2 regions of the Candidatus Enterococcus mangumiae genome follow, and region 1 is predicted to be linked to the other one. Evidence: a T-box and tRNA genes for the amino acid it is inferred to sense, from the RefSeq annotation. Region 1 holds a T-box; the other holds one or more tRNA genes.
The links. A T-box is a leader RNA that pairs with one kind of tRNA and senses whether it is charged. The one in region 1 lies ahead of leuS (leucine--tRNA ligase), so its partner is inferred to be a tRNA-Leu.

Region 1 (3,427 bases):
GGGCGTTATGCGACGGACCCAAGCTATGCGACAAAATTAAACAATTTGATCATGACGTATGGTTTGACGAAATATGATACACCAGCAACTGGAAACGCAGGCGGTGGAGCAACTACTGGCGGCGGCAATACGATCAATACAGGGAATACAGGAAGTACGAACACAGGAAGTACGAACACAGGAAATACTGGTGGAAGTACAAGTACTGGTTCAACAACGTACACAGTTAAATCTGGTGATTCAGTTTGGGGCATCTCAAATGCACACGGTATCTCAATGGCACAATTGATCGAATGGAATAATATCCAAAATAATTTTATTTATCTAGGACAAAAATTGACGATCAAAGGCGGAACAGCTGGCGGATCTTCAACAACAAATTCAGGAAACAATACGACTTCAGCAGGTAGTAGTTCTGCTGGAACGACAACTAACAATTCATCTGGTACACGTTATACAGTCAAAGCAGGCGACTCTGTTTGGGGCATTTCAAATGCGCATGGTATCTCAATGGCGCAATTGATCCAATGGAACAATATCAAGAATAATTTTGTTTATCCAGGTCAAAGCTTGATCGTTTCAAATGGTGGGGCTTCTGTAAGCACACCTTCGACACCAAGTACAACACCGTCAACGCCGTCAACACCAAGTACAGGTACTCCAGCTTCTGGTGCAAGATATACGGTCAAAGCAGGGGATTCTGTCTGGGGCGTTTCCCATGCACATGGTATCTCAATGGCACAGTTGATCCAATGGAACAACATCAAGAATAACTTTATTTATCCAGGTCAGCAGTTAGTCGTTTCAAATGGCGGTTCTTCAAGTACTGCTTCAACGAATACGGCAACTTCAACACCTGCTAACAACACAACTACATCAAATACAGCAAGCCAAGGCTCAGGGACTTATACGGTCAAAGCTGGAGAATCTGTGTGGAGTGTAGCCAATAAAAACGGTATTTCGATGAACCAATTGATCGAATGGAACAATATCAAAAACAACTTTATCTATCCAGGTCAAAAACTGATCGTAAAAGGTGGCAGTACAGCGACACCAGCGGCTACGCCGACGACAACACCGACAGCGACACCAACACCAACACCAAGTACACCAAATACGTCAGCAACGACAAACACATCAACGTCTGGTGATACGATCTATACAGTTAAAGCCGGTGAATCTGTGTGGGGTGTAGCCAATAAACATGGAATCACGATGGATCAATTGATCGAATGGAACAACATCAAAAACAATTTCATTTATCCAGGTCAAAAAGTGATCGTGAAAAAAGGCAATACAACAGTAGCGCCTACTTCTAATGAGGGCAAACGTTATACGGTGAAAGCTGGAGAATCCGTTTGGGGCGTGGCAGATAGCCATGGTATTACAATGGCACAATTGATCGAATGGAATAACATCCAAAATAACTTCATCTACCCAGGTCAAAGCTTGATCGTTGCAAAATAATCGCTTCAACTGAAATAATAGTTGAAGGATTCGCTAATATTTGTTACTATGAAGCTACTAAAAATTTAGTTGTTCAACGTTTGAAAAGGAAGTAGTAAAAAGTCGAAAGTTATAGAGAGCACATGGTTGGTGAAAATGTGTACGGACGCTTTTGAACTCGCCTTTGAGTTGCACCTGCTGAACGATTTCTTCCAGTAAGCAGAGGCGGTGACGACCGTTACAACGTTCAAGGTCTTGTTTAGCAAGGCAAAATTAGGTGGTACCACGTAGATTACGTCCTATAAAAAGAGCAATCTTTTTATAGGATTTTTTTGTTTTTTCGTGGGCAGGGACTACAGGATAGGTCACTACATCAAAACAGGAGGTTCAAGATGAGCTATAATCACAAGGAAATCGAAAAGAAATGGCAAAAATATTGGGCAAAAAACAATACTTTCAATACGCATGATGAACCGGATAAACCAAAATTCTATGCGCTGGATATGTTCCCGTATCCATCAGGACAAGGACTGCATGTCGGACATCCAGAAGGGTATACCGCGACAGATATCCTTGCTCGTTTCAAACGTAGCCAAGGCTTCAACGTACTACATCCAATGGGGTGGGATGCATTTGGTCTACCCGCAGAACAGTATGCGTTAGATACAGGAAATGACCCAGCAGAATTTACGCAAAAAAATATCGAAACGTTCCGTCGCCAAATCAATTCACTTGGTTTTAGCTACGATTGGAACCGTGAAGTAAATACGACAGATCCAGAATACTACAAGTGGACACAATGGATCTTTACTAAATTATACGAAAAAGGGTTAGCCTATGAAGCGGAAGTAGCCGTGAACTGGGTACCTGAACTAGGTACAGTGATCTCAAACGAAGAAGTGATCGACGGTAAAAGTGAACGTGGAGGCTATGATGTCATCCGCAAACCAATGCGTCAATGGATGCTGAAAATCACCGCTTATGCGGATCGTTTGATCGATGATCTAGAATCTGTTGATTGGCCTGAAAGCATCAAAGAAATGCAACGCAACTGGATCGGTCGTTCAGTGGGAGCGAACGTGACGTTCAAAGTGGCTGGAACAGACAAAGAGTATACAGTCTTTACGACACGTCCGGATACGTTATTCGGGGCAACTTACTCGGTACTTGCGCCAGAACTAGACTTGGTTCGTGAGATCACGACACCTGAACAAAAAGAAGCAGTCGAAGCTTACATCGCCGAAACAGCGAAAAAATCAGATCTTAAACGAACAGACCTTGCCAAAGAAAAAACAGGCGTCTTCACAGGTGCTTATGCGATCAACCCTGTAAATGGCAAAGAAATCCCTATCTGGATCGCTGACTATGTGTTAGCTTCTTATGGAACAGGCGCAATCATGGCAGTACCGGCACATGATGAACGTGATTATGAGTTTGCAAAAACGTTTGATCTAGAAATCTTACCAGTCATCGAAGGTGGCGATATTTCAACAGCTGCCTACACAGAAGATGGCGCGCATATCAATTCTGACTTCTTGAACGGACTGAACAAACAAGAAGCAATCGATGCGATGAATCAATGGTTGGAAGAACAAGGTGTTGGGAAAAAAGAAGTCAGCTATCGCCTGCGTGACTGGTTATTCTCTCGTCAACGTTATTGGGGTGAACCAATCCCGATCATCCATTGGGAAGACGGCACAGTAACGACTGTACCTGAAGAAGAGCTGCCACTACGCTTGCCAAAAACAAGCAACATCCAACCAAGTGGTACAGGGGAATCACCATTAGCAAACATTGATGAGTGGGTCAATGTCGTTGATCCAGAAACCGGCAAAAAAGGTCGTCGTGAAACGAATACGATGCCACAATGGGCAGGAAGCTCATGGTACTACCTACGCTATATCGATCCGCACAATAAAAAAGAATTAGCCAACTATGAAAAACTAGAACGTTGGTTACCAGTTGATATTTATATCGGTGG
Region 2 (3,427 bases), 1.6 Mb from region 1:
CACGATGAGATTTTGATAATCCATTCAAGGTCACAACAAACAAGTCAGGTGCCAACGTTGCAATTGGAATATGCTCTAATCCGTCCATCACTAAACGGTCGTAGATTTCATCTGAATAAATGATCAATTGATATTCTCGGGCAATTTTCACGATTTCTTCAAGTAGCTCTTTTGGATATAAAGCCCCCGTTGGATTGTTTGGATTGATGATCACGATCGCTTTTGTTCGACTCGTTACTTTTGATTTGATATCGTCAATATCTGGATACCACTCTGCTTGCTCATCACACACATAATGAACGGGCTTTCCTCCAGCTAACGAAACGGAAGCGGTCCATAAAGGATAATCTGGCATAGGAACCAATACTTCATCACCATTGTCAAGCAACCCTTGCATACACATCGTGATCAACTCACTGACGCCATTACCAGTATAAATATCATTGATCGTCACATTTGGGAATTTTTTTAACTGGCAATACTGTTCGATTGCCTTTCGCGCAGAAAAAATCCCTTTTGAGTCTGAATAGCCTTCTGAATCTCTGGCATTCATGATCAAATCTCGGATCACTTCATTTGGTGCTTCAAATCCAAACGGAGCTGGATTTCCAGTGTTCAATTTCAAAATACTGATACCCTCTTCTTGCATTCGTTCTGCTTCTTCAAGAACAGGCCCGCGGACATCGTAGCTTACGCCTTCTAATTTATTGGATTTTTCAAATTCTCTCATAGTGATCCAATCCCTCGTTTCAAAAAAAGTTAGAAATTTCTGATTATACTCATTTATTTCCATATCATACTCCATTCATCTGGATTTTGCCACCGTTTTAAAAAAATCCTAGATGAAAATCAACTTTTTTTGAGTTTACTTCTCTTGGCGATCATTCCAAAGATTTGCTGCCCAATCCATAGCGATCCCAATGATCACCCCTAAAAATATCCCCATGGCTAACTTCCCAAATGCTAATCCGATGATGATGCCTGCTATCATTCCTAAAATCGAGAATTCTCCATCATACTTATTCATGATTTTCCTCTTTCTTATCTTGACATCTATTTCGTTACTCGCTATGATTATATTGTTGTTTCTTGCAGACGTGATGGAACGGCAGACATGCAAGATTGAGGGTCTTGTGAGCGTAAGCTCGTGTGGGTTCAAATCCCATCGTCTGCATAATGAACAAAACTCATGGTTCAAGCCATGAGTTTTTTTGTTTTCATTTTTAAAAGAGGCAACGCATCAGAACATTATTTATCTTCTACCTATATATAGGTAAACTTATTGGCTACTTCTTTCACCATTTATTCTTGTTGAATCACTTTACTAGTTTTTGTCTAGGAAAGGGGCTATTTTCAAAAGCGACGACAATGTTTGGTTTTTCTAATACCGTGTAGTCTTTGACAACAAATTGTTTGCGGTTGTTATAGTAGCCTTTTACAAAGATTTTCATCCCATCATCGACATCGGCAATAAAATTCAAGCTATGGCTCGCAATCAAGCAATTCTCTGTTCCTAAAGTAAAACGGATCAATGGTTTTTCTCCTAATTTTAACAATCTGATTTTCGAGACCGTTCCATATTTTCTTTCCATTGTCATCTCCCCCTCCCTTACTATTATACGAACAAACGTTCAGTTTTTCAAGTTTTATTCTCTACTAGGAAACAACTTTTACAGCGTACTTACTATCTATATAAATACGTCACGACCGTTTCTTCTCGCTTTTCTTTTATCGATTTAGATCTCATTACTTGCTGACTTGTCGATCAACGATTTGTTGAGACTTTGCCGCTGTCAACTTCGCATCACTTCTCGCTTTTTCTAATTGAGCAATATAACTTCTTAAACTACTATTTTCTGCTGAAATAGTTTCTAATTGTTTTTTAGTGGTTGCTAACTCGGATTGTAAGTTTGTTTTCTCTCGGCTTAGTTGAGCGATTTGTTCATTTAACTGATTGACGCTATTTTGCATTTCCGTATATTTTACTTGGATCTCTTGGAGTCTTGTATTCCATTGGCTGTTCAAATTATTGATTTCGCTTATTTTTTGACTAATTTCATTGATTTTATTGTTGATTTCAGTTTGTTTGTCTTTTAGTTGGTTTTCTTTACTAGTTAACTGATTTTGTAAGTTTGTTTGCTCTGCAACTAATTGACTTTTTTGCGTTTCTAGATCAGAGATTTTAGACTGATATTCTTGTGCTTTCGTTTGTGACTCTTGAAGTTCTTGATTTTTAGTCGCTAATACACTAGTTAAATCGGTGATTTTTTGTTGATGACTTGTTAATTGCTGATCAAGTTTATCAAGATTCTCGTTGATTTTCGCGATATCAGCTTCACCTCCCCAAAATAAAACTTCTCCTGCAAAACGCGTACCTGTATAACCAATAGCTCCCAACAACAACGCAATCAATCCACCAATAATCCATTTCTTTTTCATGTTCTTCTCCTTAATGAAATAATTATTTTATAACCAGATAAATCTAATCTTTTGCCTTCCTAATGTCAAGACATATCTGTATCACATTTCTATGATTCTGTATAAACGTTGAAATAAAGGCACCTAAGGATTAAATTACAAGCAGTATTTTAGTAGTAATCCTTTAATTGTTTTATAATGGTAGTAAGTCATATAGGAAAGGGGTAATTTCAATGAAAACGTTAGATATGATTGCTTTAACATTATTGATCGTTGGAGGATTGAACTGGTTATTGGTTGGTTTATTAGAATTTGATTTAGTGGCGATGATTGCTGGTGGTTCAACAACAATTTTGGCTAAAGCTATTTATATAATTGTCGGGATTTGCGCTATTTACTGTTTGAAATTCTTTCCAATGATCTCCAATCGTGTTGAAAACTAATAGTTGGGATTTGATTTTTAGAACATGGAGCATCTAGTTGCTCTATGTTCTATTTTTATTTTCAAAAATCTCTGATTATCCTCTCGAAAGAGCATCTTCATGAGTCCAGATGATTACTTTATATCGCCTTTTTTACTCTTTTCAATCAAAAAATCACTTATTTATTGTTAGCTTAATACTTTCTTAACTATATCATTCTTCAAAAAATGAGAACATACATTCTTTTATTCAAGCGAAAGAAAGCGTTTTTCAATTACATATGTTTCGTTAATTATTACAAAAAAGGTAGTTTTGTCATAAACTGTTACGTTTCTATCACCTATGAAATGTTGCATCATGTTAAAGTATTACTCGTTAGCGAAACAGCTAATCAAATAACTTTTTAAAACACGAAGGAGATCTTTCATGAAATCACTTAAAACAATTCTTTTTGGAACAACTTTGGCTGCCGGCGCTGCTTTATTTATGGGTACTTCTGCACATGCAGACGAAGCCTACACTGTTCAATCAGGTGATACTTTATCAACGATTTCTCAAAAATACGTTGGTGACAACTCCTTGATCCA

Region 2: it has a tRNA-Leu gene. The T-box ahead of leuS (leucine--tRNA ligase) is inferred to sense a tRNA for this amino acid. The anticodon was not compared.

Annotation. Positions count from the first base shown of each region.
Region 1 covers NZ_CP147250.1:923,638-927,064, reverse strand. The annotation lists gene DOK79_RS04420 (muramidase family protein) at 1-1,467, shown strand, start outside; T-box leader at 1,538-1,751, shown strand; gene leuS (leucine--tRNA ligase) at 1,839-3,427, shown strand, end outside.
Region 2 covers NZ_CP147250.1:2,489,309-2,492,735, reverse strand. The annotation lists gene DOK79_RS11905 (pyridoxal phosphate-dependent aminotransferase) at 1-730, opposite strand, end outside; gene DOK79_RS11900 (hypothetical protein) at 866-1,027, opposite strand; tRNA gene DOK79_RS11895 (tRNA-Leu) at 1,092-1,174, shown strand; gene DOK79_RS11890 (hypothetical protein) at 1,317-1,592, opposite strand; gene DOK79_RS11885 (DNA-directed RNA polymerase subunit omega) at 1,747-2,439, opposite strand; gene DOK79_RS11880 (DUF378 domain-containing protein) at 2,652-2,861, shown strand; gene DOK79_RS11875 (LysM peptidoglycan-binding domain-containing protein) at 3,267-3,427, shown strand, end outside.